Regions from separate parts of the Citrobacter portucalensis genome, predicted to be linked through region 2. Evidence: predicted binding sites of a transcription regulator. Region 2 holds the regulator's gene; the other holds the start of a gene.
What was found. The regulator PurR, encoded in region 2, represses purine synthesis genes. The targets are predictions, from matches to a motif close to CANGCAAACGTTTGCNTG.
Positions count from the first base shown of each region.

Region 1: the regulator PurR is predicted to act here: its motif matches at 2,250-2,267, upstream of glyA (serine hydroxymethyltransferase).

Region 1 covers NZ_CP092466.1:1,368,233-1,373,493, forward strand. Annotated here, with positions in the region: gene glrR (two-component system response regulator GlrR) at 1-366, shown strand, start outside; gene glnB (nitrogen regulatory protein P-II) at 427-765, shown strand; gene hmpA (NO-inducible flavohemoprotein) at 867-2,057, opposite strand; gene glyA (serine hydroxymethyltransferase) at 2,384-3,637, shown strand; gene hcaD (phenylpropionate dioxygenase ferredoxin reductase subunit) at 3,730-4,932, opposite strand; gene hcaB (3-phenylpropionate-dihydrodiol/cinnamic acid-dihydrodiol dehydrogenase) at 4,942-5,261, opposite strand, start outside.
Region 2 covers NZ_CP092466.1:2,769,067-2,774,327, forward strand. Annotated here, with positions in the region: gene sodB (superoxide dismutase [Fe]) at 1-75, shown strand, start outside; gene LY264_RS13465 (MFS transporter) at 115-1,284, opposite strand; gene cydH (cytochrome bd-I accessory subunit CydH) at 1,460-1,549, opposite strand; gene purR (HTH-type transcriptional repressor PurR) at 1,847-2,872, shown strand; gene punR (DNA-binding transcriptional activator PunR) at 2,869-3,801, opposite strand; gene punC (purine nucleoside transporter PunC) at 3,914-5,119, shown strand.

The DNA.
Region 1 (5,261 bases), 1.4 Mb from region 2:
CAGTCTGCTGAACGGCACAAACCGTTCGTACGCGCCTTTTCAACCGATGCCATGAAGCGATTAATGACCGCCAGTTGGCCGGGCAACGTGCGTCAGCTGGTCAACGTAATTGAGCAGTGCGTGGCGTTGACCTCTTCGCCGGTGATCAGCGACGCGCTGGTGGAGCAGGCGCTGGAAGGGGAAAACACCGCGCTGCCGACCTTTGTTGAGGCGCGTAACCAGTTTGAGCTCAACTATCTGCGTAAGCTGCTGCAAATCACCAAGGGCAATGTGACCCACGCGGCAAGAATGGCGGGGCGCAACCGCACCGAATTCTATAAATTGCTTTCTCGGCACGAGCTGGATGCAAACGATTTCAAAGAATAAATCTGCGGATTATGTTAGCTTTATTCGATCAAAAGACAGGCGACCTTTTCAAGGAATAGCATGAAAAAGATTGATGCGATTATTAAACCCTTCAAGCTGGACGACGTCCGCGAAGCGCTGGCAGAAGTCGGCATTACCGGTATGACTGTGACAGAAGTGAAAGGTTTTGGCCGTCAGAAAGGCCATACCGAGTTGTACCGTGGCGCGGAATATATGGTGGATTTTCTGCCGAAGGTAAAAATTGAAATTGTGGTTACCGACGACATCGTCGATACCTGCGTCGACACCATTATCCGTACTGCCCAGACCGGCAAAATTGGTGACGGTAAGATTTTTGTCTTCGATGTGGCACGCGTTATTCGTATTCGTACCGGTGAAGAAGACGACGCGGCAATCTAAGCCGCGCCGTTAATTTGTAGGCCTGATAAGCGTAGCGCATCAGGCAGAGTGATTGCCGGATGGCGGCGTAAACGCCTTATCCGGCCTACTCGCGTAACACATTACAAGACTTTGTGCGGACCGAAGCATTCGTAATGAATGTTCTCGTTTTTCACGCCCAGACCGACCAGCTGCTTCGCGGCGAACTGCATGAAACCAACCGGACCGCACAGATAAAACTGCATCGCCGGATCGCTGATTGCGCTTTCCAGTTTGTTCAAATCCATCAGACCTACGCTATCAAACGCACCTTTCGCACGATCGGCTTCGGTTGGCTCACGATACCAGGTGTGTGCGCTAAAGCGTGGCAGCGTTTTGCCGAGTTCGTTGACTTCATCAGCGAAGGCATGCACGTCACCATTTTCTGCCGCGTGGAACCAGTTAACCTGCGCCGTATGCTTCGCTTTTGCCAGCGTATCCAGCATCGCCAGCATTGGGGTTTGTCCCACGCCCGCGGAGATCAGAGATACCGGGGTGTCGGTCGCGACGTCCATAAAGAAATCGCCCGCAGGTGCGGCCAGGTGAACAACGTCGCCAACATTCGCATGGTTGTGCAGCCAGGTTGAAACCTGACCACCGTCCTCACGCTTAACCGCAATACGGTAGCCTTTGCCATCGGGTTTACGGGTCAGTGAGTACTGACGAATTTCCTGATGCGGGAAACCTTCCGGCTTTAACCAGACGCCCAGATATTGCCCCGGATGATATTCAGCCACTGCGCCACCGTCGACAGGTTCAAACTCAAAGCTGGTGATAAGTGCACTGCGTGGGTTTTTTGCCACGATGCGGAAAGGACGGGTACCTTCCCAGCCGCCATTTTTATTGGCATTTTCGCTGTAAATCTGCGCTTCACGGTTGATGAAAACGTTCGCCAGCACGCCATATGCTTTGCCCCACGCATCCAGAACTTCCTGGCCTGGGCTGAACATTTCGTCCAGCGTTGCCAGTAAATGGCCACCCACGATGTTGTACTGCTCGGGTTTAATCTGGAAGCTGGTATGCTTCTGTGCGATTTTCTCAACAGCCGGCAACAGTGCCGCCAGATTTTCGATATTGCTGGCATACGCGGCAATAGCATTAAACAGCGCTTCACGCTGATCGCCATTACGCTGATTACTCATGTTGAAGATTTCTTTCAGCTCTGGGTTATGCGTAAACATGCGGTCGTAGAAATGGGCGGTCAGCTTCGGGCCTGTTTCAACCAGCAGGGGAATGGTGGCTTTCACTGTAGCGATGGTTTGTGCGTCAAGCATACGGTCTTCCTTTATCTGAGACTTTAATGATGTATGTCAAATGCATCTTATAAAAAATACCCCTGCATTGTAAATGGTTCTTTGTAACTTTGCGTTGTAAAGGTTACATCGTGAAAAATCTGCATCACAAACCTGAAAAGAAATCCGTTGAAATTCAGCAGACCTTTGTTCTCCAAAGCCTTGCGTACCATGAAGGTAATCGTTTGCGTAAAATCCTTTGTCAAGACCTGTTATCGAAGAATGATTCGGTTATACTGTTCGCCGTTGTCCTACGGACCGCCTTTTAAGGCCGAAAATTTTATTGTTAGCTGAGTCAGGAGATGCGGATGTTAAAGCGTGAAATGAACATTGCCGATTATGATGCCGAACTGTGGCAGGCTATGGAGCAGGAAAAAGTACGTCAGGAAGAGCACATCGAACTGATCGCCTCCGAAAACTACACCAGCCCGCGTGTTATGCAGGCGCAGGGTTCTCAGCTGACCAACAAATATGCTGAAGGTTATCCGGGCAAGCGCTACTACGGCGGTTGCGAGTACGTTGATATCGTTGAGCAACTGGCTATCGATCGTGCAAAAGAGCTGTTTGGCGCTGACTACGCTAACGTACAGCCGCACTCTGGTTCTCAGGCTAACTTCGCTGTTTATACCGCTCTGCTGCAACCGGGCGATACCGTTCTGGGTATGAACCTGGCACAAGGCGGCCACCTGACTCACGGCTCCCCAGTTAACTTCTCCGGCAAACTGTACAACATCATTCCTTACGGTATTGATGAGTCCGGTAAAATTGACTACGAAGACATGGCTAAGCAGGCCAAAGAGCACAAACCGAAGATGATCATCGGCGGCTTCTCTGCTTACTCCGGTGTTGTTGACTGGGCAAAAATGCGTGAAATCGCTGACAGCATCGGCGCATATCTGTTCGTCGATATGGCGCACGTTGCGGGTCTGATTGCCGCAGGCGTTTATCCGAACCCGGTTCCACACGCACACGTTGTGACCACCACCACCCACAAAACCCTGGCGGGTCCACGCGGTGGCCTGATCCTGGCGAAAGGCGGTGACGAAGAGCTGTACAAAAAACTGAACTCTGCTGTGTTCCCAAGTGCGCAGGGCGGCCCGCTGATGCACGTGATCGCGGCGAAAGCTGTGGCGCTGAAAGAAGCGATGGAGCCTGAGTTCAAGGTTTATCAACAGCAGGTTGCCAAAAACGCCAAAGCGATGGTGGAAGTGTTCCTGAACCGTGGCTACAAAGTGGTTTCTGGCGGTACTGAAAACCACCTGTTTCTGCTGGATCTGGTTGATAAAAACCTGACCGGTAAAGAAGCTGACGCCGCGCTGGGCCGTGCTAACATCACCGTTAACAAAAACAGCGTACCGAACGATCCGAAGAGCCCGTTTGTGACTTCCGGTATCCGTATCGGTTCTCCGGCTGTGACTCGCCGTGGCTTTAAAGAAGCTGAAGTGAAAGAGCTGGCTGGCTGGATGTGTGACGTTCTGGACAACATCAATGACGAAGCTGTTATCGAGCGCGTCAAAGGTAAAGTGCTGGATATCTGTGCACGTTTCCCGGTTTACGCGTAAGTCATACGGATTGCCAGATGGTGGTGTAAACACCTTTTCCGGCCTACAGGTAACTCACATGTAGGCCGGATAAACGAAGTGCCATCCGGCAGTTATATTGACTTAAGCAAGATTGTTTCATCGATTAAAGTCGCCACTGGCGGCTTTTTCTTTGCCTGAATCCATTTTCTCAATAAACGTATTTCTCGGCCCTGATTCAACGTTACTGCCCCAACAATCACGCCATCCTGTAGGTTAAACCATATTGCTCTCTGCGCATCTGAATTGCCGCGTATGAGCCAGTTCTCACCCTGCATTTCGCCGATAAACTGTAGATTATCACGGTACTGATCGGTCCAGAACCAGCCCAGCGTTGCTGCTGGCTGCGGTTGATTGAGCATCGCGGCGGCGGCAACCTGTGCCTGAAAATTGGCGTTTTCCCAGCTTTCCACGCGTACTAACGAACCGTCATCCTGGCGCGTTATTGCTACGTCACCGGCGGCGAAAATCGCGGGATCGGAGGTGGTGCAGGCGGCATCAACGATAATGCCGTTCACTGTCTCCAGTCCCGCTTCGCGGGCCAGCATATCGTTCGCCACGATACCGATACCATAGATCACCGCATCGGCGGTGAGAGTTTCGCCGTTTTGCAGCATGAGCGAGAGACACTCTCCCGCTTCGGCATGCTCAATAGCGCTGTTAAGCAGTACCCGCACGCCCGCAAGTTGGTGGCGGGCTAGCAGGTAGTCGCGCACCGGAGCAGGCGCGTTGCGGCCCATGACCGTTGGCGCCAGCTCCACCACTGTCACCTGACAGCCGCGTTGAGTCGCGCTGGCCGCCAGTTCCAGACCAATGGTGCCCGCACCGACAATGACAATCGACTTGCCCGGCAATAAATTGTCGCGCAGGCGCTCGGCATCGCCCGCGTGGCGCAGGGTGAAGCAACGATCGCCCAGCTTATCCAGTTGCGGAAAGGGGCGTGCCGCAGCGCCCGTTGCAATCAGTAGCCGATCCCATGGATAACTCTGCCCATTAGCCAGCACCAACTGATGGGTTTGGCGGCCGAGCGTCTGCACAGTAACCCCCAGATGCAGCTGTACGTTGTGTTCCCGCCACCAGTCAGCGGGGAGTATCGGCTGAAGTTGCGGATTGTCGTCCAGTAGCATTGCTTTGGAGAGCGGTGGGCGTTCATAGGGCAGATGCTGCTCATCGGAAAACAGGTGTAATTCGCCGTCAAAACCTTGTTGGCGCAGTGCAGCGGCAGCCATAGCCGCCGCCTGACCGCCGCCGACGATAGCGATAGTTTTTGGGTTCATAACGTCTCCTCAGAGATCCAGTCCGGCGGCGACGTGACGAATACCGCGAATACCCAGACCGGCGTCGGCATTGATCATCACGCCACTTAATGTGCGGTTGTTGCGTTTTGACGCCAGCATTACATACGGGCCGGTAAAATCCGCAGGCTCAGGGAAAAACTGTAGCGGCAAAATAGCGGCGATTTTTTCCGGCGTCAGCGACTGCATAATCGATGTATCGTTTTGTCCCAGCGCCTGCGGGCCGCGTAGATCTGTCGCCATACCGCACGGACCGACACCGTTAACACGTACCTTTGGTGCCAGCTCGTAGGCCAGCTGGCGAATCAGCC
Region 2 (5,261 bases):
GCCCGTCCTGGCTACCTGGAACATTTCTGGGCACTGGTGAACTGGGAATTTGTTGCGAAGAACTTCGCAGCATAAAAAAGATAACGCAGAAGGACTTCCTTCTGCGTTTTTGCATTAATTCGCGGTAGTGAAAGCCTCTTCAGGCTGTCTTCTTGCGGAAATGAACACCAGTAGCAGCGCAAGACCCGCCACAATCGCCCCCATCACCGGTACAAAACTGTAGCCCAGGCCGCCAGATATCACCGCCCCACCGGCCGCAGCCCCCAGAGCGTTCCCCAGATTAAACGCGCCAATATTGACTGACGATGATAATCCAGGCGCTTCGCTGGCAACGCGCATCACACGCATCTGCAACGGTGGAACGACCGCAAACGTCGCCGCGCCCCAGACCACCATACTGACCGCCGCTCCCAGCTCATTACGCGCAAGGAAAGGAATGGCCAGCATAATAACCATCAGCAGCAGTAAAAAGCCTTTCAGCGTACCGTTGACTGAACGGTCAGCCAGTTTGCCGCCAAAATAGTTACCGATCGAGAAGCCAACGCCTATCAACACCAGCATCCCGGTAACAAATGCCGGTGTAGCATGAGTGATAGTATGCAGAACCGGCGAGATGTAGGTATACAGCGTGAACATCGCCCCTGCACCCAGTACGGTAGTCAGTAACGCCGACAACACCTGTGGGCGCATCAACACCGCCAGTTCGCTTCGGACATCCGGGCGCTCTCCTGCTCCACCCTTGGGTAATGAGAAGAACAGGCTGACCATCGCAATGACGCCCAGCCCCGCAGTGGCCATAAACGACATGCGCCAGCCGATGGTTTCACCAAGCCAGGTCGCCGCCGGAACGCCGCCAATATTGGCGATGGTTAACCCCATAAACATCGTTGCCACGGCGCTGGCCTGCTTATGTTTGGGTACCACACTGGCTGCAACCACAGAACCGAGACCAAAAAAGGCTCCATGGTTAAGACTGGTCAAAATACGCGATAGCATCAGCGTGGTGTAATCCGGCGAGATAGCCGAAAGAACATTACCCAGCGTGAAAATCGCCATCAGGAATATCAAAGCATTACGTCGCGCACGATGAGACAGCAGCAATGTCATCAGCGGTGCACCTACCATCACACCTACCGCATAAGCGCTGATCAGCATGCCAGCCGCCGGAATCGAGACGTCCACACCTTTGGCAATGACGGGCAACAACCCCATTGGCGAAAACTCGGTGGTGCCAATACCAAACGCCCCGATTGCCAGCGCCAGTAAAGGGTAATTGATTTTCATATTTCGACTCCATATCGTCGAGCCGTGGCACGACATAAAATAAGAGTCAAAAGCATGACATTGATCGCAAAATTAATAAAGTTAACAAAACTGCAAAAGACTTTTGCTTATTCGCAAACAATAGCGGGGAAAAACGAGTCGAAGGGATGAGGGAGAGCTAACTCCCTCGGGGAAATCAATGCAGCGCTGCGGTCAGACCACCCGCGACGATCAAACCCAGAACAATAATGGTAGTCACTAACGAAAATTTCAGATCGGTGCTCATCAAGTTTTCTCCTTTTTATTCCCACACAAAAAGTGATATTGCGCATTTTTACACACTTGAAAGCAAAAATCTCTCACGATTTATATTGATAACTGCTTTTAACTCTTCCCCTTTTCGTTAAGATCAGACAAAATTCCACGCTTACTTGATTAGCGTACCGGCCATTGACCCCTTCCTGACGTTCCGTGTCGTTTTCCCGGCGTGCCGCAACCCTTACGTTGCGATAAGGGTGTGTAAAGGCAAACGTTTACCTGGAGTATTCTCAGGAGCTTAGGATATGGTCTGGAGTGAGATGTAATGGCAACAATTAAAGATGTAGCGAAGCGAGCAAACGTTTCCACTACAACCGTATCACACGTAATTAACAAGACGCGCTTTGTCGCGGAAGAAACACGTAATGCTGTCTGGGCAGCAATCAAAGAACTGCACTATTCTCCGAGCGCAGTTGCCCGCAGCCTGAAGGTAAATCACACCAAGTCTATCGGCTTGCTGGCGACCAGCAGCGAAGCGGCCTATTTCGCCGAAATTATCGAAGCCGTTGAGAAAAACTGTTTCCAGAAAGGCTATACCCTGATCCTGGGTAACGCATGGAACAGTCTCGAAAAACAGCAGGCTTATCTGTCGATGATGGCGCAAAAGCGCGTTGATGGTCTGCTGGTGATGTGTTCTGAGTATCCGGAGTCGCTGCTTTCGATGCTCGGAGAGTATCGCCATATCCCGATGGTCGTCATGGACTGGGGCGAAGCAAAAGCCGACTTTACTGATACGGTCATTGATAACGCCTTCGAAGGCGGTTACATGGCGGGCCGGTATCTGGTAGAACGCGGTCATCGTGAGATTGGCGTGATCCCTGGCCCAATGGAACGTAACACCGGGGCCGGGCGTCTGGCTGGCTTTATGAAAGCGATGGAAGAAGCGCTGATTAAAGTGCCTGAAAACTGGATTGTCCAGGGCGATTTTGAGCCTGAATCCGGCTACCGCGCCATGCAGCAAATTCTGTCGCAGTCTCATCGTCCGACCGCGGTCTTCTGCGGTGGCGATATTATGGCAATGGGTGCGCTGTGCGCCGCTGACGAAATGGGACTGCGCGTACCGCAGGATGTCTCACTCATCGGCTACGACAACGTGCGCAACGCCCGCTTCTTCACGCCGGCCTTGACGACCATTCACCAGCCGAAGGATTCACTGGGTGAAACGGCCTTCAACATGCTGTTAGACCGTATCGTGAATAAACGTGAAGAGTCACAGTCTATCGAAGTGCATCCACGCCTGGTTGAGCGTCGCTCCGTTGCCGACGGTCCGTTCCGCGATTACCGCCGTTAAGCCTGTTGTGCGGGAGTCTCATCTGGCTCCCGCAGCCATTCCTTGTTCAACGTTTCACTATCTCCTAAATAGTCCAGCAGCCAACTCAATGCCGGTGACGTATCGTTCTGCTGCCATGTCAGGCAGCATGCGGCATCAGGAAAAGGGTTCTCCAGTTGCAGCGCAACCCATTTACCGCTATCGATCCACGGCTTGGCAAAATGCGTCGGTACCATGCCCACGCACAATCCCGCGGACAAACAGGTCGCAGAAGATTCCCAGTCCGGCACGACGACGCGCTTTTGGTTGTCCAGCAGCCAGGTAATACGCTTCGGCAATGTTCGGGAGGTATCTTCGCGCACCAGTGACGGCCAGTTGCGCAACGTGTCATCACTTAACGGTCCAGGCATTGACGCTAGTGGATGATGGCTGGCTACCACGCAGCTCCAGCTCAGCATTCCCATATCGCGGAAGGTATAGCGCCCCCCGACCGGAATGGCCTGTGTGGCCCCGATGGCCAGCTCCACACGCCCATCAGACAGTGCGTCCCACACGCCGTTAAACACTTCCTGAAAAACTAACAACTCCACATCATCAAAGTGACGGTAGAAATCCACGATCATCTGTCGGGTACGATCCGGGCGGACAATGTTATCGACGGCGATCGCCAGCTGTCCGCGCCAGCCGTTGGCAATTTGCTGACATTGCTGGCGCGTGATCTGCATTTTTTTGATAACAGAGCGGCCTTCTTTTAAAAACCATGCCCCGGCAGGCGTTAATTCCACATCCCGATGGCGTCGCTCAAAAAGTGGCACCGCCAGCCACTCTTCCAGCTGGCGCACGGTGTAGCTTACCGCCGAAGGTACACGGTGCAGCTCCTGCGCGGCCGAACTAAAACTGCCGTTACGCGCAACCGCATCAACCACTTCAAGTGAATATTCCGACCACATATTCTGCCTGCAAAAAATTTGAAATCAGTAAGCAAATATTAGCGTTTCACAGCGAGAATTACACTCACTACACTCAGCGGCATTGTTCTACTGCTAAAAAAGAGAAATGATGATGCAACCTGGGAAAGGGTTTTTAGTCTGGCTGGCAGGTCTTAGCGTGCTCGGTTTTCTGGCAACGGATATGTATCTACCCGCCTTTGCTGCTATTCAGTCCGATCTGCAAACACCTGCATCTGCCGTCAGCGCCAGCCTGAGCTTGTTCTTAGCGGGGTTTGCCGTCGCGCAACTGCTGTGGGGGCCGCTTTCTGACCACTATGGCCGCAAGCCTATTTTGCTGCTGGGTTTATCTATCTTCGCACTGGGCAGTCTGGGCATGCTATGGGTTGAAAACGCCACTGGTCTGCTGGTACTGCGATTTGTTCAGGCCGTTGGCGTCTGTGCGGCATCGGTTATCTGGCAAGCGCTGGTTACCGATTATTATCCTTCACAAAAAGTAAACCGCATCTTTGCCACTATTATGCCGCTGGTCGGGTTATCTCCTGCACTCGCCCCGCTATTAGGTAGTTGGATCCTGGTACATTTTTCCTGGCAGGCCATTTTTGCCACTCTGTTTGCCATTACTCTGATTCTGATGCTTCCGGCTCTGCGTCTAAAGCCAACGGCTAAAGCGCGCGATGACAGCCAGGATAAACTGACTTTCGCCACCTTGCTGCGCTCGAAAACTTACCGTGGAAACGTGCTGATTTATGCCGCCTGTTCCGCGAGCTTTTTCGCATGGCTGACGGGTTCCCCGTTCATCCTCAGCGAAATGGGTTATAGCCCAGCGGTAATTGGTCTGAGCTATGTTCCGCAAACTATCGCCTTCTTAATTGGTGGTTACGGCTGTCGTGCAGCGCTGCAAAAATGGCAGGGTCGTCAGCTGCTGCCCTGGTTACTCATTCTGTATGCCTTCAGCGTTGTAGGCACCTGGGCGACCGGCTTTATTCATCATGTTGCATTGGCTGAAATCCTGATCCCATTCTGCGTTATGGCGATTGCGAACGGCGCGATCTACCCTATCGTTGTCGCGCAGGCATTACGCCCTTTCCCACAGGCCACGGGACGCGCAGCCGCATTGCAGAATACGCTGCAACTGGGTTTATGCTTCCTGGCAAGCCTTGTCGTTTCTTGGTTGATTGCCACCCCGCTGCTCACCACCACCAGCGTTATGCTGACAACAGTATTGCTGGCTGCAGTGGGTTACAAAATGCAATCGCAGAAAACTGACGCCCCGCAAACAGATGATCGTGCGCAAGTTGCCCACGGAGAGTCGCACTAATAATGGTTGCGGGCACTTAGTTAGCCCGCTAACAATTATCGGTTGAATCGTCAAAAATTCAGGCATATACTGATTTACAGTTGTTAAAAAAACGATAATTTTAATGCGTTAACGGGGACAAGAACGTTCCCGTTTTACCACG